2 regions of the Streptosporangium sp. NPDC006007 genome follow, and region 1 is predicted to be linked to the other one. Evidence: riboswitches for the same ligand, from Rfam matches in the RefSeq annotation. Region 1 holds a riboswitch; the other holds the start of a gene.
The links. A riboswitch is a leader RNA that binds a small molecule or an ion and turns the genes downstream of it on or off. The one in region 1 is predicted to bind thiamine pyrophosphate.
Positions count from the first base shown of each region.

Region 2: linked by a shared signal. The riboswitch ahead of thiC (phosphomethylpyrimidine synthase ThiC) and the one ahead of ABZ194_RS21875 (cytosine permease) in region 1 are both predicted to bind thiamine pyrophosphate.

Region 1 is NZ_JBEXUG010000030.1:27,749-38,874, forward strand. It holds gene ABZ194_RS21835 (STAS domain-containing protein) at 1-12, opposite strand, end outside; gene ABZ194_RS21840 (hypothetical protein) at 236-814, shown strand; gene ABZ194_RS21845 (response regulator transcription factor) at 831-1,520, opposite strand; gene ABZ194_RS21850 (hypothetical protein) at 1,636-1,803, shown strand; gene ABZ194_RS21855 (beta/gamma crystallin domain-containing protein) at 2,272-2,625, shown strand; gene ABZ194_RS21860 (ATP-binding protein) at 2,806-3,255, opposite strand; gene ABZ194_RS21865 (PAS domain S-box protein) at 3,412-5,283, opposite strand; gene ABZ194_RS21870 (methylated-DNA--[protein]-cysteine S-methyltransferase) at 5,408-5,992, shown strand; gene ABZ194_RS21875 (cytosine permease) at 6,024-7,367, opposite strand; TPP riboswitch at 7,358-7,501, opposite strand; gene ABZ194_RS21880 (rhodanese-like domain-containing protein) at 7,565-7,888, opposite strand; gene ABZ194_RS21885 (cupin domain-containing protein) at 8,073-8,447, shown strand; gene ABZ194_RS21890 (TenA family protein) at 8,503-9,108, opposite strand; gene ABZ194_RS21895 (GPP34 family phosphoprotein) at 9,203-9,856, shown strand; gene ABZ194_RS21900 (LCP family protein) at 10,014-11,126, opposite strand, start outside.
Region 2 is NZ_JBEXUG010000008.1:61,735-72,860, forward strand. It holds gene ABZ194_RS09135 (pyridoxal-dependent decarboxylase) at 1-435, opposite strand, end outside; gene thiC (phosphomethylpyrimidine synthase ThiC) at 563-2,209, opposite strand; TPP riboswitch at 2,202-2,313, opposite strand; gene ABZ194_RS09145 (succinic semialdehyde dehydrogenase) at 2,395-3,960, opposite strand; gene ABZ194_RS09150 (beta-propeller domain-containing protein) at 4,046-6,199, shown strand; gene ABZ194_RS09155 (M36 family metallopeptidase) at 6,492-9,395, shown strand; gene ABZ194_RS09160 (CDP-glycerol glycerophosphotransferase family protein) at 9,504-11,126, opposite strand, start outside.

The DNA of each region.
Region 1 (11,126 bases):
TTTTAGCTCCACAGCGGGCACACTAGCGGCGCGAAGGCCACTGGTCACGTTCTCTCGCCTAACCCGAGTCGTCGGGCCTTTGTCCCCCGTTTGGGTCTCATGGAAACCCTGAGTGCGCGAAACTTGACTCTGAGCGACACCGGCTTGGCCGGAAAGGGGGAGACCCGGACTCTCCCGACCGTCCCTGCGCTACGACAGTGGCGGCCGTTGAGTAGAAACGGGCCCGAACGCACCGATGAACACCGATCTTCCTGAGGATCCCCAGCGGCAGCGGCTCCGGGAGCACCTGGAGTCCATGATCACTCGCACCGAGAAGGCCACGTCGTGGCAGGACGCGGCCAACTCTCTGCGCGGCCTGGTGAACCACGAGGGGTATGTCCCGATCAGAACCCGGCTGGCGAGCGAGGACCTCGACTTCCTCGAAAGCGCGCGGGAGGAGCTGCTCGGCTTCGCCGCACTCGGGATCAGGCTCCTCGACCTGCACCAGCCCCGGGACGCGGGCGGCATCACCAGCGACGCGGCCCGCCCTATCCTGCGCTGCCGCAGTTGCATGTGGCGGTGGCCGTGCCCGACCTTCCGCACCATGGTCGAGTCCTTCGGCGCGCCGAGGGCCCCGGCCTCCTGCCAGCACGTCGAGCCCGACCACGGGGATCACCTGGACAGCGGAGACGACGGGGGCTCGGAGGCGGCCGGGGCGCTCATCGCCGCTCCGGCCCGGTCCGAGCTCACCGCCCCGGCCGGGCCGGAGTCCACCGCCCCGGCCCGGCCGGAGAGCGAGATCCCGGCCCTGCGGACCCTGCCCCGCGGTTCCTGACCGTCGACGGCGCCGATCAGTCCAAGGGTTCGTAGCGGTAGCCGACACCCCACACCGTGACGATGCGCCGGGGGACGGCCGGATCGGGCTCGATCTTCTCCCGGAGCCGGCGGACGTGGACGGTCACCGTGGAGGAGTCGCCGAAGGACCAGCCCCAGACCTGTTCCAGCAGGGCTGAGCGGCTGAAGGCCTGGCGGGGGTTGTCCATCAGATAGGTCAGCAGGTCGAACTCACGGACGGTCAGCGTGATCTCGGTCTCGGCGAGCCGTACCCGGTGGGCGCCGACGTCGACCGTCAGGTCACCGTCCCTGAGCACGCCGGTGCCGGTCGGCGCCGAGACGCCCCGCGCGCGCCGCAGCACGGACTGCACCCGCAGGGCCAGCTCGCGGGGGCTGAACGGTTTGACGACGTAGTCGTCGGCGCCGACCTCCAGGCCGGCGACCCGGTCGATCTCCTCGCCCAGGGTGGTCAGCATGATCACCGGAATCGGCCGGTGTTCCCGGAGCCTCCGGCAGATCTGGAGCCCGTCCGTCTCCGGCAGCATCAGGTCGAGCACCAGCAGATCGGGCGGGCCGGCCAGCGCGCTACTGAGCGCGCCGGCGCCGTCTCGGACGCATTCCACCAGGTGACCGTCGCGCTCCAGGTAACCGGCCACGACCTCGGCCACCGTCGGGTCGTGCTCGACCAGCAGAATCCGCGCGCTCATGGCCTCCACGGTAAGCCCGGAACGGACCGGTTTCCGCACCTTTGCCCCTTCAGTAGGGGCTAGATCGTTATCGTGCCGGTTCTCATCGGACCGCCGCCCGACGTACGGTGGCTGCATGGGTCGTATCGTGATGGCAGTACTGGGCGTCATCCTCGCGCTCTACGTGGTTTTCGGGCTCGTGCTGCCCGCGCTGTTCGGGCTCTTCAAGTTCCTGTTCGTGCTGGCGATCGTGGCCTTCGTGGTCGTCGCCGCGGTCACGATCGCGGGCAAGTTCGCCAAGTGAGCACGGTGCTCGCCCTCCAGACGCTCTCCGTCCGGCTATTCGGCGGCGGCGGGCGGCGACGGAGCTGAGGTGGGCGGCGCGGTGAGGCGCGGCCCGGATGCTGGGGACGTTCCCGGCGAATGCTCCGCTGGAGGTTACGGCAGAGGTGATCGGGCTCGCCGCCGGGCGGCTTGATGCCGATTTAGTAGTCCTTCGTCAGGGGCACACGGCTCGTTGGCCGCGCGTGAGCGCCACGATCGGGTGATGCCACAGCCCGACAGTTCGTGTTCGGAGCGCCGGCCGAACGAAGAGTGGTATTACTTTGAGTTACCGGTCCGTCCGATCGTGTCACGGAAAGGCGCGGCCGCGAGGGGCCGCTCCGGTGCGCAGCCGGCCGTCCGCCGGCCCGGCGAAGCACCGTTTCGTCAGGACGCGACGTCACCAACAGGGCCGGGGCCGTGCGCGCCGGTCTCCGCAGGAGGAGAGTCTGTGATCTCGAAGAGCAAGAAGAACATCCGTTCCATGGCCGTGGCACTCGCCGCGACCGCCGCCTTCACCGTCACCATCCCGGCCGGCACCGCCTTCGCCATCGACCACGTCCAATGCGTTGGCGGTGAGAACTTCCTGAAGATCTGGTCGCACCTGGGCGGCCGCCAGAGCGTCGACTGCTACGCCAACGGCGGAAAGACCGACTTCGGCGGATGGTGGGTCGACCGGATCTCCACGGGCAACAACGACCTGATCTACTACGACGCCAACGGCGACTCGGTGAGGATCGATCGCTGGCACGACATCACCTTCCCGAACCGCCCTCCGAAGGTCGTCGCCATCCAGATCGTGTGACACGCCGGCACGCGGTGAGAGACCGCCGTCGCTTCGCCGTCGTAGCGGTGGGGCGGAGGTAGGAGGCGGCTCGCCCCGCCTCACCCGGGCCGGGTGAGGCGGGGCGGAGTCTGTCTCCCCGGGGAGGCGGAGCCAGGTGAGGCGGAGGCGCGCAGTCGTCGCACCCCGCGCCGGAACCGGCTATCCGCACTCCCGCAGGGCGGGCTCGGGGATGGAGACATGACCGTCACTCACCGTGCCGAGGGCGGTGACCACCGCCCAGACCGTGGTGATCTCCCCCTCGTGCTTGACACCCCAACTGGTGGCCAGATACTCGACGATGCCGAGCCCCCGGCCTCCCAGCGAGGAGAGCGTGGGCCGTCCGGCGCGCGGTTCGGTGGCGGCGCCACCGTCACTCACCGCAACCTCGACATGTTCGTCGGTCCACCGCCACGCCACTCTGATCTGACCGGACGGCAACGGATGCGCATGCCGGAGCGCGTTGCTCAGCAGTTCGCTCACCACGAGGACCGCGTCGTCTATAGCGGTCTCGTAGACACCCCATTCCTGCAGGTCAGAGCAGAGGCGTTGGCGTGCGACAGCGACGCTGGACGGTGCATACGGCAACAACACGACGCTCGACGCACTCACCTCCCCGTATCCCTGTTCCCCCTGAGGAACACACCCCAGTACGACCGAAATGCCCCGTTAGATAGCCTTAGAAACCGAACGCCGATTACAGCTTGTGTACATTCGACAATAGATCAGCTCATCCGTTACCGGCTCGTTACCGGTTCGGCGTGTCGGTCAGGTAAGAGCCCCCGGCGTGTCGGCGATACGCAGAAGCAATCGCATCCGGGTACCGCCTCCAGGACGGGGGTGCGCCGACACCTCCCCGCCCTGGGCGCGGACCAGGCTGCGCACGATGTACAGCCCGAGACCGACACCGCCGAACCGGCGGCGGTCGCCGCTGTCGACCTGGACGAAGCGCTCGAAGATGCGCTCCCGGCTCGCCGGAGCTATGCCCACACCCTCGTCGTCCACGACCACCACCACCCAGTCACCTTCCGGCCACGCCTCGACCTTGATCAGGCCACCGTCCGGTGAATATTTGAACGCGTTCTCCAGCAACTGGCCCAGCACGATATCGGTGGCCAGAGCGTCTCCGGAGACCGGGGGTAGGTTTTGGGCTACTTTCACCTCAACTGTGTGCAAATCAGATAGATCGTGCAGACCCAGCGTGGCGGCCCGGAGCAGCTCGCCGAGGTCAAGACCCTCGATCTTGAGGGTCAGCTCCCCCGCCCCCGCGTGCGAGCCCAGCAGCAGGTTGTCCATGAGCTGACCGAGGGAGCGCGCCCGCTCGGCGATGATGTGCACGGCCGAGCGGCGCTCGGTGTCGGTCATGTTGTCCCAGCGCGCGTCGAGCGTGCCGGCGAACCCCCGGACCACGGTGATCGGGGTGCGCAGCTCATGACTGGTGGTGGCCAGGAAGAGGTCCTTGGCCTCCTCCAGTTCCTTGGCCCGGGTGATGTCGCGGAAGTCCACCACGATCTCACCGGTCTCCACGATCTCGGCGCAGAGCACGTCCAGCCAGGCGCCGGAGGGAAGCTGAAGGGTGAGCTTGTCACCCGGCTCCGGCAGCTGGAACGGCGGCGGCCCGCCGATCACCTCGGTCGCGGCGAAACCGGTCAGCTCGGTGGCCGACGGGTTCCACTGGATGACCCGGCCCTGGCCGTCGAGGACCGCTATGCCGTCCGCGCTGGCGTCGAACACCGCCCGCTCGTGGGCGCGCTGCCGTACGGCCTCCTGGTAGGCCATGGCGTTGCCCACGGCGATCCCGGCGTGGCCGGCGAGGAGTTCGAGCAGTTCGAGCTCCACGTGACCGGCCTTGTGCTTGGCGAACAGGGCGTACAGCGCGCCGTACGGCCGCCCGCCCACCGCGGCGAGGCCGAGCGCGATGGTGTGCAGGCCGGGAAGCTGTGACCAGACCAGCTCGTCCAGCCGGGCCTGGTTGCCGGTCTCCAGCATCACGGTCCTGCCGGTGCGCAGCAGTTTGCCGACCAGGCTGGTGCGCATGTCGCCGGTGGAGTCGCGCAGCGACTCGGGAAGCCGATGGCTGGCCACGAGCCGGAGCCGGTCCCCCTCGATGAGCACGAAACCGCCCGCGTCGGCCCCGGTCAGCTCGGTGAGGCTGGCCGCGATCCGGTCGAGCACGGCGGGCAGCTCCCGCGCGGCGTTGATGTCGGCGACCACGTCGGTGAGCCTGCGGACGAGCCGCGCCCGCCGGACGACCCGGTCCTGGGCGGACTCGTCGTCCTGGACCAGGTGATAGACGCTGACGTAGCCGAGCAGCACCCCGGCCTCCGAGCGCAGAGCGCCGGTGTCCACCCGCACGTCGAGCAGGCTGCCGTCCCTGCGGAACCGCTTGGTCCGCAGCGAGACCCGGCCGCCGGTGCGGACACGTTCCAGGACCGCGTTGTGCTCGGCCGTCAGCTCCTCGGGAACCACCGGGGCGCGACGGCCGAGCAGTTCGTCGGCCGACCAGCCGAAGAGGCGTTCGGCCGCGGGGTTCCACACCAGCACCGCCTGATCACGGTCGAAGACGACCATCGCGTTGGGCGCACCGGCGACGACCGCACGGGCGATGCCCTCGTCACCATCGGCTCTGTCGTCACCCACACACCCATAGTGCCGTGTCAACCGGCCTGATCTTGGCACTTCGTCCGCATGTGCTGACACTCACCTGAGGGATCCGTCCGATACGCTGCGGTCACCACACGCCTGGACACGGAAGGGTGGGGCCATGTCATCCGGCGACCTCGACGCACTGCTACGGGTGACCTCGCCCACCTACATAGGGAAAACCCATCCCGACATCGCCTTCGGCACACTCGAAGGACCGGTGGGACGGCTGGTCCTCGCGGTGACGCACCGGGGCGTGGTGGCCTGCAGCTACGAGGACGAGAACGTCGTGTTCGAGCGGGTCAGCAGGGAGATCGGCTCGTTCATCGGGCCGGATCCCCGGCGGCTCGACCCGGTCCGCCGGGAACTGGACGCCTACTTCTCCGGCAGGCTCCGCGCCTTCACCACCACGGTCGACCTGCAGATGGCGACCTCGTTCGCCAGGACCGTGCTGCAGATGATGCTGGCGGTGCCGTACGGGACGGTGACCACCTACCGCGAGATCGCCGAGCGGATCGGCAGGCCGAGGGCGCTGCGGGCGGTCGGCAACGCGCTGGGCAGCAACCCGGTCTGTGTGATCGTGCCCTGCCACCGGGTGGTGGAGAGCGAGGCCGTCCTCGGCGGTTACGCGGGAGGCGCGACCGCCAAGGAGCGGCTGCTGCGGGTCGAGGGGGCCACCGGGAACTCCTCCCCCGGCACCCGGTGACCGGGCCGAGACCCGGCCGCCCTGCCCGGGGCTACCGGCGGCGGAACGCCCCCAGGACGAGCGTGACCAGGCCGGCGACGAGGAAGGCGCCCACGGCCGCGCTCATCCACGGCTGCGGGGTGAAGTGCACGGCCTGCCTGACACCGTTCCAGATCGCCGCCCACCAGGCCACCTGGGAGGGGGCGGCGAGCAGCCACCAGGTGGCGAAGCCGAGCGCCCACGGGATCACCATGAGCCGGCGGGAGGGGGCGTTCTGGGAGGTGTCCCAGTTCCTGCCACGGCCGAGCAGGAAGTAGTCGACGGCCAGCACGCCGAGCATCGGCACGAACACCGCGCCGATGATGCTGAGGAAGGCGCCGTAGGAGTTCACGTCCACGACGAGGGCGACGCCCGTGGTCAGCACGCCGATGGCCACGGAGAAGACGCGGCGGTCCACCCTCGGCATGAGGTTCTGCAGCGACATCGCCGTGGAGTAGACGTTCGCGAACGACTGGTCGGTCTCGCGCAGCACGAGGATGCCGAAGAACAGCGCGCCGAGCGGAGCCGCGACGAACGGCGCGAACACCGCGGTCGGCTGGCTCTGCACCGCGCCGTGACCGGCGAGCGCCACCGCGTAGACGCCCACGGCCAGGCAGGCCACCTGGGCGACGGTGTAGCCGCCGACGATGCCGGTGAAGGCCGCGCGGCTGGAACGCGAGTGCCTGGCGTAGTCCGCCGCGACCGGCACCCAGGAGACCGACAGGGCGATCACGAAGTCCACGGCCGGGGCGAAGGCGTCCCAGGAGCCACCGGTCTGGACGGGGGTGTCGCGCAGGAAGACCACCGCGAACCAGGCCATCGACACGATCACGCCGGCCGTGACGAACCGCCGGAGCAGCCTGATGACCCCCAGCGGGTAGATGGTGAGCGCCGTCGTCAGCGCCCCGGCCGCGATCGCCCAGACCGCGTAGGGGACGGACCGTCCGAAGATCGCCTGTGCGCCCATCGCGATGACCCAGAGCTCGAACGCGCCCCAGCCGATCATCTGGATGATGTTGAGCACGGTCGGGACGTAGGAGAGCCTCGCGCCGAACAGCCCGCGGAGCAGCACCATCGCGGGCCTGCCGGTCTGCACTCCGGGCACCGCGGCGAGGCCGACCATCGCGGTGCCGACGAGGCTGCCGACGAGGGCGGCGACCAGCGCCGCGGTGAGGGTGAGCGGATTGTCGTCGCCCAGTGGGTTGATCAGGAAGAGCGCGAAGGAGAATCCGAGGAGGCTGACCCCCAGGTTGGCCCAGAACGCGCCCTGGTCGAGCGTGCCCAGGGTCTTCGGCGGGGCCTGGTCGAGGGTGAGGGGGGCCTCGGCATGCTTGGAATCGATGACGTCGGGCGTCATGACGCGCTCCCTACGCCGGCATTACCCGGACAGGTTCATGCGGTCGGCGGCGCGTCACGAGTGAGGCCCTGTCGGCCCTCCGCGTGGTTCCGCCCTCTCAGCCCGGTTCCGCCCGAGCTCCCGCGGTAGACAATTCGTCAGGATTATGTCACTTATTCCTTTTTTGGCAAGGCGTCGCCCATGTGACGAGATATTCCTCAGGCGACGAAGGGATCCTGGCCGTTTTCGCCCACCATGGGCCGGCCCGCGAAGTGCCACGACCGCATGCCGCCGCCGATGTTGATCGCGTCCCGGCCGACGTGGTTGAGCCAGGCGGCGGCGTTCGCCGAACGGCCCCCGCTGCGGCAGACCACGTAGACCGGCGCGTCCTTGGGAACCTCGGCGACCCGGGCCTGCAACTCGCCGAGCGGAATGTGGACGGCCCCGGGCGCGTGCCCGGCCCGCCACTCGCCGTCCTCGCGCACGTCGAGCAGGAACGCGCCTTCAGGCACCGCGTGTACTTCCACCTCAGGAACAGTCATGGCCCCATTCTTCCAAGTCCACCGGTGGACGGCGCACGGAGCGGCCCGATCGCCCCCGCCCCGTCCGCAAGCGGCCACCGGTCCGGAACCGTCAGCGCGCCTCCCCGGCCTCCCCGTTGACGATAAAGACAACATGGTTTACCTTTTGATGGACAGTCAATCAGATTTACTATTTGGAGGGTCCATGACCACCGCGGATCTGGCAGGCGCCCCGGCCTTCGAGATGGACGGCATCACCCTGCGCTCACTGGCCGTGCCCTCGCGAGGCTCCTCGCAACTGGCCGTCTGGTCGTTCGACATGGCCCCCGGCGCGGCGGGCAAGGAGCACACCGTGGATCGCGAGGAGGTGTTCGTCGTCCGGTCCGGACGGATCGTGGGCACCCTCGGCGGCGTGGAGCACGTGGCCGGGGCGGGAGACGCGCTGATCGTCGCGCCGGACACCCCGTTCTCGCTCCGCAACGACTCCCGGACCGAGCGGGCCGAGGGCACCGTGTGCACCTCGGCCGGGATCAAGGCGGCCCAGGGCGGCCGGACCATCCTGCCGCCGTGGGCTCAGTAGGCGGAACCGCGGTGGGCCGGGGCTCGGCAGAGCCGGGGACCCGGGCGGGACCGGGTCAGGGCACGTCCCAGAAGGCGATCTCGTGGGCCATTCCCTCGCCGAACAGCTTGGCGGCCCGGGCGGGGTCGGGGGCTGCCTCGTCGATCATCACGGCGATGCGCTCGGTCAGCTCGGCGAACCCCGGGGCGGCGTAGGTGTCGACCCAGGCCCGGTAGCGCGGCTCGGCCGGGGGGTTCTCGGCGAGAACCCGGCCGAGGGTGGAATAGCCCCACATACAGGGGTAGAGCGCGGCCAGACCGTCGGCGTAGTCGGCCGCCGAGTCGAGCAGGAACGAGGTGTAGGCCGCGCAGGCCGGCCCCTTCCTCACCCCGCCCAGGTCGGCGCCGAACTCGGCCGACAGCGAGCGGTGCAGGTTCAGCTCCTCGTGAAAGGTGGCGTGGGCCAGGTCGACCAGGTCACCCAGATGGCCGTCGGGGGCCTGCCAGGCCAGCCGGGAGAAGACCCGCACGTAGTCCAGCAGGAACAGGTAGTCCTGCTCCAGCCACGATCGGAACACCGGCTCCGGCAGGTCTCCCCTCGCGATGCCCGCCACCGTCGGATGAGCCAGCTGGACGTCGACGAGGGGGCGGCCGATGGCGTGGAGTTCCTTGGAGACGCTCATGACGGACCATTCTCTCAAGGCCCATGGTGGCCACGCCTCACCGACCTACCCGAGTACCCGCGCCGCGCGAGCGCTCACGACATAGGGTCGAGCGATGACGACCATCATCGCCGAGGAAGTCCTGCTGCTCGCCTACAGCGAGGTCGAGGGCAGGCAACTGGTCGGCTCGTCCGAGCTGGACGCCGCGCTCGGCGGCTCCCTCCTGGCTGAGCTGGCCATCAACGGCAGGATCGACCTGGCCGGCAAGAAGGTCACCGTCCTGGATCCCACACCCCTCGGAGACGAGGAGCTGGACGCCACGCTCGCCCGGATCGCCGCGGATCCCAAGAAGCGCAAGCCCGACTGGTGGGTGCAGCGGCTCCACTCGTCCAAGCTCCGCAAGCGCCTGCTGTCCGGGCTGGCCGGACGGGGGGTGCTCGGCGAGGAGCAGCGCAAGATCCTCGGCGTCTTCCCCAGCACCCGCTACCCGGAGCGCGATCCGAGCGTCGAGCAGGGCATCCGCGAGCGCGTCCAGAGCGTGCTGTCGGGGGCCGAGCCCGACGAGCGGGTCGCCGTGCTGATCGCCGTCCTGCACGCGGCCAAGATCGACCGCAAGGCGTTCCCCGGCGCGAGCAAGGAGCGCATCAAGGAGATCACCGAGGGCGAATGGGCCGGTGAGGCCGTCGCCAAGGCGATCGCCGCCGTCAACGCCGCCGTCATGACCGCGGTGATGGCCGGAGCCGTCGCGGGCAGCATCTCGTCCGGCTGAGCCCCCTCCCCTCGCACGGCGGGACAGGGGCGGGTCCCTGGTTCTGACCAGAATGCCCGCGCTCCCCTCCCCGCGCACGGCGGGACGGGGAGCGCCTCGGGCGGCGCGCAGGCCGGGGCCGGCCCCCCTCCTCCGGGCTGCGGGGCGGCCGGGACGGCTACTTGCCGAGGACGTCCGGGGGGACCGGTCTGTCCTGGGCCAGGGCCTCGAACATGCGCAGGGCCTTGGCACGGTCCCACTGCACGACGGCCTCGCCGTTGATGGTCGGCAGGGAGCCGACCGGGACGACGGTGGTCACCGGGTTGTCCCCCATGGCCAGACCGAGGGAGAGCAGGTTGAGCGCGCCGCTCTCCTCGCCGACCGCCACCGAGTCGGTGGCGCTCAGGGCGAGCGGGACGGAGCGGAAGGGGTTGATCAGAACCCCCGGGCTGGCGGCCTTCTTCACCACGGCCGAGAAGAACTGGCGCTGGCGCTGGGTCCGCTCGAAGTCGGGGATGGCGCCGGTGGCGCGGGTGCGGACGTAGCCGAGGGCCGTGCCGCCGTCCAGCACCTGCTTGCCCTTCTTCAGGTTGATACCGGCCTTACGGTCCTTGATGTCCTGCTTGACGTCGATCTCGACACCGCCGATGGCGTCCACGATGCCCACGAAGCCGCCGAAGCCGATCTCCATGTAGTGGTCGATCCGGAGCCCGGTGACCTTCTCCACGGTCTTGGCGAGCAGCTTGGGGCCGCCGTCCTGGAAGGCGTAGGCGGCGTTCAGCTTGCCGCGGCCGTGGCCGTCGATCGGCACGTAGGAGTCGCGCGGGAGGCTGACCAGGGTCGGCCGGCCGCCGCTGTCGGGGATGTGCAGCAGCATCATCGTGTCGGTCCTGCGGCCGACGGCCTGGCCGGTGGCGAACTTCCTGCGCTGCGCCTTGGTCAGACCGGCCCGGCTGTCGGAGCCGACCAGCAGCCAGTTCGTGCCCGGGGTGTCGGCGGGGCGGCCCTCGTACTCGCCGAGGGCGTCGATCCGTTTCATCCGCGAGTTGATCACGAAGTATCCGCCGACGGCGAGCACCAGCAGGACGACCACCAGCCCGATGAGAATCCGCACCGCCAGCCGTCCGGGCCGCTTCGGCCGCCAGCTCGGCATCCGGAACCCTCCTCTGTCTCCCGGGGGGCCGCCCGAGGGGCCGGACGGCCCGCCGGGGGATCCAGCGGACCGGGGGGCCGAACCGGGCAGCGGCTTGACGGGGCGGGACCCCTCCCTGGGCTTGCCGTAGACCCGCGA
Region 2 (11,126 bases), on a different contig from region 1:
TCCGCCGTGGGTGAGCACGCCGCCGCCCGCCTCGCCGTACCCGACCTTCTCCAGCATCCAGCGCAGGACCTCGAACTCGACCGTCGCCGCCGAGGCGCCCATCTCGTAGATCGCCATCGGGTTGTTGGCCGCGCCGTGGACGAAGTCGGCGAGCGCGGCGGGGAAGTCGGGGGCGGTGATCTGGTGACCCAGGTGGCCGGGGTGGTGCAGCCGGGTGCCCTCGTCCAGGTAGGCCGCCAGGAACTCCGCGTAGGTCTCCGGCGTCATCCCGCCCTCGCGGATCCACCGCCCGAGGTCGAGCCGCGCGGCCAGTTCGCGCGGCGGGCGTCGCCGGAGCACGGGGGGCAGTCCCCGCTGGCTGTCCTCCACGTAGGAGGCCAGCCGGTCGACGGTCACGCCCGCGGCGCTGACGAACTCCTCAACGTTCCAGGTCACACCGGGATACTGGTCGAATCTACGACAGATCGCCAATAGAGCATGAATTCCGGAACCGGTTCACCCCCGACGAGGGCCGGCCCCGGCCAGGGTCACCCCTCGGCCAAGGGCCGGCCGCCGGCCGGGATCAGTCCTCGGCCAGGGGCAGGTAGACGCGACCGCCCCGGCGGGTGAACTCCTCGGCCTTCTCCCGCATCCCCGCGCTCAGGGCCTCCTCCTCGGGCATGCCGTGCTTCTCCGCGTAGGCGCGCACATCCCGGGTGATCTTCATGGAGCAGAAGTGCGGCCCGCACATCGAGCAGAAGTGCGCGGTCTTCGCCGGGGCCGCGGGGAGGGTCTCGTCGTGGAAGGACCGCGCGGTGTCCGGGTCGAGGGAGAGGTCGAACTGGTCCTCCCAGCGGAACTCGAAGCGGGCGTCGGACAGGGCGTCGTCCCAGGCCTGCGCCCCGGGATGCCCCTTGGCCAGGTCGGCCGCGTGCGCCGCGATCTTGTAGGCGATCACCCCCGCCTTCACGTCGTCGCGATCGGGCAGGCCCAGGTGCTCCTTCGGCGTGACGTAGCAGAGCATCGCGGTGCCGTACCAGCCGATCATCGCGGCGCCGATGGCCGAGGTGATGTGGTCGTAGCCGGGCGCGATGTCGGTGGTCAGCGGCCCCAGGGTGTAGAACGGCGCCTCGGCGCAGAGCTCCATCTGCAGGTCGACGTTCTCCTTGATCTTGTGCATGGGCACGTGACCCGGCCCCTCCACCATGACCTGGCAGTCGTACTCCCAGGCGACCTTCGTCAGCTCCCCCAGCGTCCGCAACTCCGCGAACTGGGCCTCGTCGTTGGCGTCGTGGATGGAGCCCGGCCGCAGTCCGTCGCCGAGGGAGAAGGTCACGTCGTAGGAGGCGAAGATCTCGCACAGCTCCCGGAAGTTCGTGTAGACGAAGTTCTCCGCGTGGTGGGCGAGGCACCAGGCCGCGAGGATCGAGCCGCCGCGTGAGACGATCCCGGTCTTCCTGCGGGCGGTCAGCGGCACGTACGCCAGCCGTACGCCGGCGTGCACCGTCATGTAGTCGACGCCCTGCTCGCACTGCTCGATCACCGTGTCGCGGAAGACCTCCCAGGTCAGCGCCTCGGGACGGCCGCCGACCTTCTCCAGGGCCTGGTAGATGGGCACGGTGCCGACCGGCACGGGGGAGTTGCGGAGGATCCACTCGCGGGTCTCGTGGATCCTCGGCCCGGTGGACAGGTCCATGATCGTGTCGGCGCCCCAGCGGGTGGCCCAGCGCATCTTCTCCACCTCCTCGTCGATCGAGGAGACGACGGCCGAGTTGCCGATGTTGGCGTTGATCTTCACCAGGAAGTTGCGGCCGATGATCATCGGCTCGCTCTCCGGGTGGTTCACGTTGGCGGGCAGGACCGCCCGGCCGCGGGCCAGCTCGTCGCGGACGAACTCCGGTGCGACGCCCTCGCGCAGGGCGACGAACTCCATCTCCGGCGTGATCTCGCCGCGCCTCGCGTGCGCCATCTGGGTGGCGCCCGGGGACGGGGAGCCGGAGTCCCGGTACGGCGGGCCGGAGTCCCGCCGCTCGGTGCGGGGGGAACGCCACGCCGACCTCAGCTCGGGCAGCCCCCGGCCGAGGTCCGCGGTGTACGCCGGATCGGTGTAGGGCCCTGAGGTGTCGTAGAGGACGACGGTGGCGCCGTTGGTCAGCGAAACCTCGCGCATCGGCACGCGGATGTCCGGACGCGAGCCGACGAGATAGGTCTTTCTGGCAGGGGACGGCATGAGCACAACTCCCTACGCCGGCATTACCCGGTCAGGTTCAAGCGGTCGGCGGCCGTGTCAGCCGCCCTCTCAGCCCGGTGCTCCGGGCTCCCGCGTTCGGTCTTCCAGACACTAACCCGAGACCGCCCCATTGCCGCAACCCGCGACCGTGGGGTATGGGCGCCGCCCACGGGTGCCGGGGACCGTCAGTGCAGGCGGAACCGTTTCATGGCCTTGAGCAGGCCGGACAGGGTGTCGGCGTACTTGTCGTAGGTCATGCCCAGGATCGGCTCGAAGCCCAGCCTCAAGGACTGGCTGGCGACGGTCTGCGCCTCCGTGTACTTCAGCAGTCCCTCGGTCCCGTGGCGGCGTCCCAGCCCCGAGGACTTCATCCCGCCCATGGGCGCGTCGTAGGAGGCGTAGGCCGCGCCGTACCCCTCGTTGAGGTTGACGGTCCCGGCGTTGATCCGGGAGGCCATCGCGCGCCCGCGAGGCAGATCGCGGGTCCAGATGGAGGCGTTGAGGCCGTAGGCGGTGTCGTTGGCCCTCTCGACCACCTCGTCCTCGTCGCGGAAGCGGTAGATCGCGACGACCGGGCCGAAGGTCTCCTCACGGCAGAGGTCCATGCTCTCGTCCACGTCGGCCAGGATCGTGGGCTCGTAGAAGAGCGGGCCGACGTCGGGCCTGGCCCTGCCTCCGGCGAGGACCCTGGCCCCCTTGGCGACGGCGTCGTCCACGTGGGCGGTGACCGCCTCAAGCTGGCGCCGGGAGGTGAGCGACCCCATTTGCACGCTCCAGTCGAGCCCGGCGCCGAGTCTCATGTTCCGGGCCTGCCGGACGAACCTCTCCAGGAACGCGTCGTGCACGGTCTCGTGGACGTAGAGCCTCTCGATGGAGATGCAGAGCTGGCCGGCGTTGGTGAAGCAGGCGCGCAGCGCGCCCTGGGCCGTCACGTCCAGGTCCGCGTCGTCGAGCACGATCATCGGGTTCTTGCCGCCGAGTTCGAGCGAGCAGCCGATCAGCCGCCTGGCCGCCGCCTCGGCGATCTTCCGGCCGCCCCGGGTGGAGCCGGTGAACGCCACGTAGTCGGCGTCCTCGATCAGGGGGTCGCCGATCTCGGCGGGGTCGCCGAGGACGACCTGCCAGATGTCGCGGGGCATCCCGAGGGAGACCAGCAGGTCGATCGCCCAGAGCGTGGAGAGCGCGGTCTGGGTGTCGGGCTTGTGGACCACGGCGTTGCCCGCGAGCAGGGCCGGGACGACGTCGGTGACGCCGAGGGAGAGCGGGTAGTTCCACGGGGAGATCAATGCCACCGTCCCCTTGGGGCGGCGCGTCTCGACCACCTTCGTCGCGACGGGGAAGATGCCCGCCCGGCGCTGGGGCGCCAGGAGGCCGGGAGCTCGCCGGACGTAGTGGAGCGTGCAGCCCGCGACGTCGAGGACCTCCTCGAAGGCGTGCCTGCGGGCCTTTCCGGTCTCCCACTGGACGATGTCGAGGATCTCCTCGCGCCGGTCGAGGATGGCGTCGTGCAGGCGCAGGAAGGGCCTGATCCGCTCGCGCACCGGCAGCGCCGCCCACGCCCGCCGGGCCTCGCGGGCCTTGGCGTGGGCGGCGCGGACGTCCTCGGCGCTGGAGAGGGGGAGTTCGGCGAGGGTTTCACCGGTGAACGGCGCGGTGATGGTCTGGGTCTTCCCGCTTGAGGTCACCTGCCGGACGACGCGCTCGATCATGCCCAGGTCAAGTGTCCGGGTTGCTCCAAGAGTGACGGCCATGTCCGAAGGGTATGCGGGTTGGGAGCCAGCGGCTACCAGGAAGTAATGGGTTGAACCGGACAGGATTTCGATCCGTCGTAGAGGCATGAGGACATCGATTCGTACGGCAGGCGCCGTCACCCTCGCCGCCGCGCTGCTCGCCACGGGGTGCAGTTCCACGGAAACGGGGCCGGGCGCGAGCCGTACGACGCCGGTAATGGATCTGGGAAAGATCAAACTGGTCTCCTACAACAGCTGTGACGACATGCTGGCCGGGCTGCGGACCGCGACGGCCAAGAGCGTCGGGCCGTGGGGGCTCGGCCCGATCGGCATGGACCCTCGGCTCATAAGCGCGGAGATGCGCGGGGACATGCCCGCGGCCCGCGGCAAGATGGAGGGGGACGTCCCCGAGCACTCCACCACGAACGTGCACGAGGCCGGGGTGGACGAGCCGAACCTGGTGAAGACCGACGGCAAGCGGGTGATCACCGTGAACCGCGGCGTGCTGCGGGTGGTGGACACCGCGACCAGGAAGGTCACCGGCAGGCTCAAGCTGGTCAACGCCGAGCAGATGTGGGCCCCGGCCGACCTGCTGGTGAGCGGGGACCGGGCGCTGGTGCTGTTCTCCGGCGGCGGGATCATCCCCTTCGGCGCGATGGCCAAGCGGGCGGCGAGCCCTGGTCCGCGCTACGTCCTCGTCGATCTGTCCGGGACGCCGAAGGTGATCGGCTCGCTCACTCCGAACGGCGCCCACGTGGACGCCAGGATGATCGACTCGACGGTGCGGCTGGTGGTCCGCAGCCAGCCCGAGATCGACTTCTCCTACGACGGCCCCGACCTCTCCGACGCCGAGCGGACCCGGCGGAACACGGACATCGTCGCCAAGGCGCCGATCGAGGCGTGGCTGCCGAAGTTCGAGGTGGCGGACGCCAAGGGCGTGACCAGGACCGACACGGTCAAGTGCGAGCAGGTCAGCCACCCGGCGGAGTACACCGGCACGTCGATGCTGACCGTGCACACCCTCGACATGTCCCAGGGGATCGTCGACACCGTCCCGATCAGCGTGGCCGCCGACGGTGACACGGTCTACGGGACCGGCTCCAGCCTGTACGTGACCAGCAACCCGCGCTGGTGGTGGCCCAGACCGATCGAGTCGCCCATGGTCGACGACGCCCCGACCGCGCCGGTCGACCCGATCGAGCCGGCGGCGACGCCCCCCGCGGACGCCCCGCGGGCCGAGCCGACCCCGGCGGAGCCGAGCGCGGCCACCTCCCACGGCATCCCGGACTCCACCGGGTCCCCGAAGTCGTCTCCGCCGTCCTCGGCGACGGCCTCCCCGTCCCCCTCCCGCGTCCCCCCGAAGCCCGTCGTTCCCCGCAAACCCCCGCGGGCGCCGGTCCAGCCCCCGGAGGAGACCGAGATCTACCGGTTCGACCTCACCGGGACGGGCGCGCCGCGCTACGTCGCCTCAGGGAAGGTGCCCGGCCGGCTGCTCAACCAGTACTCCCTGTCGGACTACGAGGGGCACCTGCGGATCGCCACCACCTCGACCACCGGGCGGCACAGTTCGAGCGCCGTCTACGTGCTCAAGACGGACACGCTGAACAAGGTCGGCGAGATCGGCGGCCTAGGTGTCGGGGAGCGGATCTACTCGGTCCGGTTCATCGGCCCGATGGGCTACGTGGTGACCTTCAGGCAGGTGGACCCGCTCTACACGATCGACCTGAGCACCCCGGCGGCGCCGAAGAAGACCGGCGACCTGAAGATCACCGGTTACTCCGCCTATCTCCACCCGGCGGGTGAGGGGCGGCTGATCGGCATCGGCCAGGAGGCCAGTGAGAAGGGGCGCACGCTCGGCACCCAGGTCTCCCTGTTCGACGTCTCCAACCCGGCCCAGCCGCGCCGCCTGTCGCAGATGTTCCAGAAGAACTCGGGTTCCGAGGCCGAGTGGGACCCGCACGCCTTCCTCTACTGGGCCAAGACCAGGACGGCCGTCCTGCCGCTGAACAGCTGGGACGGCACCGGGCGGACCGGCGGTTCCGCGATGGTCCTCACGATCGACGATTCGGCCGTCACCAGGACCGGCACCATCACCCATCCCAGACCCAGGCCCGTCAAGGACACCCGTTTCGCCCCCGCCGACCCGAGTATCCGCCGCTCGGTCGTCATCGGCGACAGCATCTGGACGGTCTCCGACCTCGGCCTCAAGGTCAGCGACATGAACGGTCTGGCCGACCGGGCCTGGATCCCTTTCTCCTGATCCGCTGACCTACCGGCACGGCCCGTGATCCACTGAGCTTCCGGTACGGCTCGCGGGACCACCGCCCGCGACGGCAGCGCCGCTACCCCCGGTCCCTTCCTCGGCCGGGGGTACCGGCGTTCCTCAACCGGGGTCTCCCGATAGCCGCAATGGCCCAAAAAAAGCCCATTACACCGACATATCGCCCTTTACAAGATCTTGTCAGAGCACTTGAGTAAGTGTTACCTCTTGCGCAACACACGTGCCCCACGTGTGGCATGGCCCACCAGGCCATCTCCCCGCAGGAGGATCGGTGTCGACCAAACCCTGGTCACGCATCACCGTCATCGCGGCCGCGACCGCGGCGCTCACCCTTCCCCTCCCTGGAATCGCCCAGGGTCAGCCCGGCGGGCAACCCGCCGGGAGCCACGACCTCCAGACCGAGCGGTATGAGAAACCCGACCTGGACAACCGGCGCGGCAGCGTCGCGCCCCCGGCCTCGCTCGGCACCGCGGGCACCGCGACGATCCGCTGGAACACGCTGGGCACCCCGGCGACGGTCACCGGCTCCGCACCACTCGCCAAGGGCCTGGGCGCCGACCCCGAGCGGGCCGCCCGCGCCTACCTCAAGGCCAACGAGCCCCTCTTCGGCCTGTCCGCCGAGGCGGTGGACGCGCTGGAGAAGGTCGCGGTCAACCCCATCGGGGACGGCCACGCCGTACTGCTCAGGCAGCGGTTCGGCGACCTGCCCGCGGGGATCGACGGGCAGGTGGCGGTCGGCGTGGCGGGCGGAGAGGTCGTCCACGTCACCTCGACGCTGTCACGCTCCAGCTCGCCGCCGCCCGCCGCCCGGATCACCGGGCGGCGGGCACTGGAGATCGCGGCCGGGGACGGCGGGATCGACCTCGCCACGGCGAGCACCAGGAAGGTCACCCCGGTGGCGGTGCCCGCGCCCGACGGGACGCACAGTGCCTTCCAGGTCACCCTGATCGGCGGAGCCGGGGGTGAGGCCGCCGGATACACCACCCACGTGGACGCGGTCAGCGGCGAGATCCTGACCCGCGAGAACCTGGTGGACCACGACCTCCAGCCCGACGGCCCGCGCTGGAAGGCGTTCACGGCCACCCCGCCCGCCGACTACTCCTCCACCGACACCCGGGCGACCTGGTGCCACCGGGCCGGGCCCGGCTGCGACCAGGCCCCCACCGGCGACCCCGGCACAGGCGTGGCGTGGGACGTGAACCACGCCACGGGCGCACCGACCGGCACCAGCGCCGGCAACGCCGCCACGACCGTGGAGAACCGCGCCGACGCCGACCCCTACACCGTCGGCACCCGCGGCAACGTGCTCACACCGGACCGCGAGTACGCCTACCCGTGGGCCAACAGGTGGTACACCGCCAAGTGCGACCCCGCCACGTTCGACCAGCCCGGCGAGGCCGACCTGGAGGCCGCGATCTCCAACCTGCACGTCATGCACAACCGGATGCACGACTGGTCCTACCGGCTCGGCTTCACCGAGACCGCCTGGAACATGCAGGACGACAACGGCACCCGAGGCGGCCTGGGCTCCGACCCCGAGCGGGGCAACGCCCAGGCGGGGGCCAGGGACTTCACCGTGCGGAACAACGCCAACCAGATCACCGGCCCCGACGGGGTCGCGCCGATCACCAACATGTACCTCTGGCAGCCGATCGCGGGCGCGTTCTACTCGCCCTGCGTGGACGGCGACTACGACATGTCGGTGATCGGGCACGAGTACACCCACGCGATCTCCGGCCGCATGGTCGGCGGCCCGGCCGCCGGATGGAGCGGCGCCCAGGCCGGTGCCATGAACGAGAGCACCTCCGACCTGTTCGCCATGGAGTATCTCTTCGAGTCCGGCTTCCGGCCCGCGGGCGACACGCCGTACGTCACCGGCGGCTACGTCACCGGTGACCGGAAGGCCGGCATCCGCAACTACGACATGTCCGCCTCCCCGCTGAACTACAGCGACGTCGGCTACGACCTCGTGGGCCAGCAGGTGCACGCCGACGGCGAGATCTGGACCGCCACCCAGTACGACGTGCGCGAGGGCTTCGTCCAGCGGTACGGCCGGGGCGGGCCGGATCGGCAGCGGGCGTGCGCCGAGGGCAGGACCCCGCTGGACCGGTGCCCCGGCAACCGCCGCTGGGCGCAGATCTCGTTCGACGCGCTGCTGCTGATGGCCTCCGGGGCGGTCAGCTACGTCGACCACCGCGACGCGCTGCTCGCCGCCGACGCCATCCGCTTCGGCGGCAGGGACCGGGACATCATGTGGCGGGCGTTCGCCGAGCACGGCCTGGGCGAGGACGCGGCGAGCACCGGCCCCAACGACGCCGACCCGACGCCCGGCTTCGCCGACCCCGTCGGCCGGAACGGCGAGGTGCGGCTGAGGCCGCCGTCCGGCGACGAGGACGCTGCGCTCCGGCTCTACGTGGGCGACTACGAGGGCCGCGCCGTACCGGTGGCCGACACCGACCCGGCGACCGCCCTCGACGACACCGCCGAGCTGACCCCGGGCCGCTACGACTTCCTGGTCGTGGGCGGCGGATACGGGCACACCAGGGTCAGGCTGGCGGTGCGGCCCGGCGCGAAGCTGCCGGTGGCGCCCCCGCTGACCAGGAACCACGCCTCCGCGGCACTGGGCGCGACGGCCACCGGCGACGGCGTCAACCAGGGCAGGCTGATCGACGAGACCGAGGCCACGGACTGGGCCTCGCTCACCGCCCCGGTCAAGGACAGATCCGTCACCGTCGACCTGGCCGGAACCGAGCCGGTCCCGGTCCGCAGGGTCCAGGTCAGCGCGATGCTCCGGCCGAACATCAACGACCCGGCCGACCCCGGAGGCCAGAACCGTTTCACCGCCCTGCGCTCGTTCCAGGTGCTGGCCTGCGACGCCACCCGCCGGGACTGCTCATCCCCGCAGGCGTACACGGTGGTCTACACCAGTCCGGCCGACGCCTTCCAGACCCGCCTGCCACGTCCCCGGGGCGCCGATCTGATCATCAAGTCCTTCGGGATCCCGCCCACCAGGGCGACCCACCTGACCCTGCGGGCCCTCTCCACCCAGTGCACCGGCAACCCGCTCTACGCCGGTGAGCAGGACAACGACCCCAACTCCGCGACGGACTGCGCCACCGCGGGCGCGGCCAGGAACCAGCTGCGCGCCGCCGAGTTCCAGGCATTCTCCCGCTAGCCCGCCAGGACGACGACCCCACCCTCTCGGGCGCCCCTCCCCCTCGGGGAGGCGATCGGGTACGGCCTCCGCCCGCGCGGCGGGAGCCGTACCCGATCGCCGGGACGGTCACTTCAAGTGGTCGCGCACGATTTGCCGCGACTGCCGGGGAACGCCCATGTTCCCGGAGCCTCCGGGGCGCCCCGCCCCTTGGGGGTCTCCCTCGGCCCCCCGGGGCACCGAGGTCTCAGCCGCCGGTCGTCCGTGGAAGATCCGGTCGACGACCCGGGCGGCCGCCCCGCCGTCGTCCAGCGGGCAGAACCTCGCCACGAAGTCGCGGTGGCGTCCGGCGTACTCCGCCGCCACCCGGTCGAGGTCGCGGACCGCCTCGGCCACCTCACCGGTCGTGCGCAGCAGCGGCCCGGGGGCCTCGGCCTCCAGGTCGAAGGAGAGACCGCGCACCTCGTCCCGGTAGTGCTCCAGGTCGTAGGTGTGGAGCAGGATCGGCCGCCCGGTGACCGCGAAGTCGGCCATCGCCGAGGAGTAGTCCGTGACCAGCACGTCCGCGACCAGGTAGAGATCCCGGATGTCGGGATAGGCGGAGACGTCGACGACGAAGTCCCTGCCCGCCCGGGGAACCCGGTCGAAGGTGTTCGGGTGCCTGCGCACCATGACCACGTGGTCCGCGCCGAGTTTCGACCACATCCTGTGCGGGTCGAAGCGGAGGTCGAACCTGGAGCGGCCCCTGCCGTGATACCTGTCGTCACGCCAGGTCGGCGCGTACAGGACGACCTTTCTCCCCTGGGGAAGCCCGAGGCGCCCGCGGATCTCCGCCACCGCCTCCGGCTCCGGGCCGACGAGCGTGTCGTTGCGCGGATATCCCGTCTCCAGGATCTCCCCCTCGAACCGGAAGGCGGCCCGCAGGATCGGCGTGCACCACGGGCTCGGCGACACCAGATGGCTCCACTGACCGACCTCCACGGCCAGCCGCTCCCGGTGGGCGGCCTCGGCGAGCGGCCCCCGGTCGATGTCGAAGCCGACACGTTTGATCGGCGCCCCGTGCCAGGTCTGCACGACCACCTGGCCCTCCCTGCGCCGGAACCACTTCGGCAGCGCGGTGTTGGTGACGACGTACCGGCAGGTCGCCAGCGCCTCGAAGTGCTCCCGCCCGGACGTCCTGACCGGGACGACCCCCCGCGGCCCCTCGGGCAGCGCCACCTGATCGTCCCTGACGTTCCACAGGAACTCCAGGTCGGCCCCGCTCCGCCGCAGCTCCTCGTAGATCGCCCGGGGGTTGTCCGAGAACCGCCTGCCTCCGTGACTGTCGAAGAAGACGGCCTCGCGGAGCGGCTCCCCCGCCCGCAGCCGGGGGTAGAGCCGGTCGCGCAGCATCCGCCGCGTCTTGGCGTCCTGCGCCTCCCCCCTCAGGTCGCCGCCGACGGTGAGCACGGGCACGCCGTCCTGGTCGCCCTCGAAGACGAACCCGCGGTGCGCGGACTCGTGCCGCACCGGCGCGTCCAGGCCGCACACCAACCGGCGCCCTCGGTCGCCGGACCGTACGGCCAGATCGTAGGCGCCCGAGGGCAGGGGCAGCCGTCCGGCGAGCGAGCCGACCTCCCGCGGGGTCACCGTGACCGTGAAGCGCCCGTCGGCGGACAGGCGCAGCGGGAACAGGTGCTCGTCGAACCGGTTGCGCGAGGTCACCACCAGGTGCGCGGGCCCGTGACCGGCGGCGCCCCCGGCCGGCTCCAG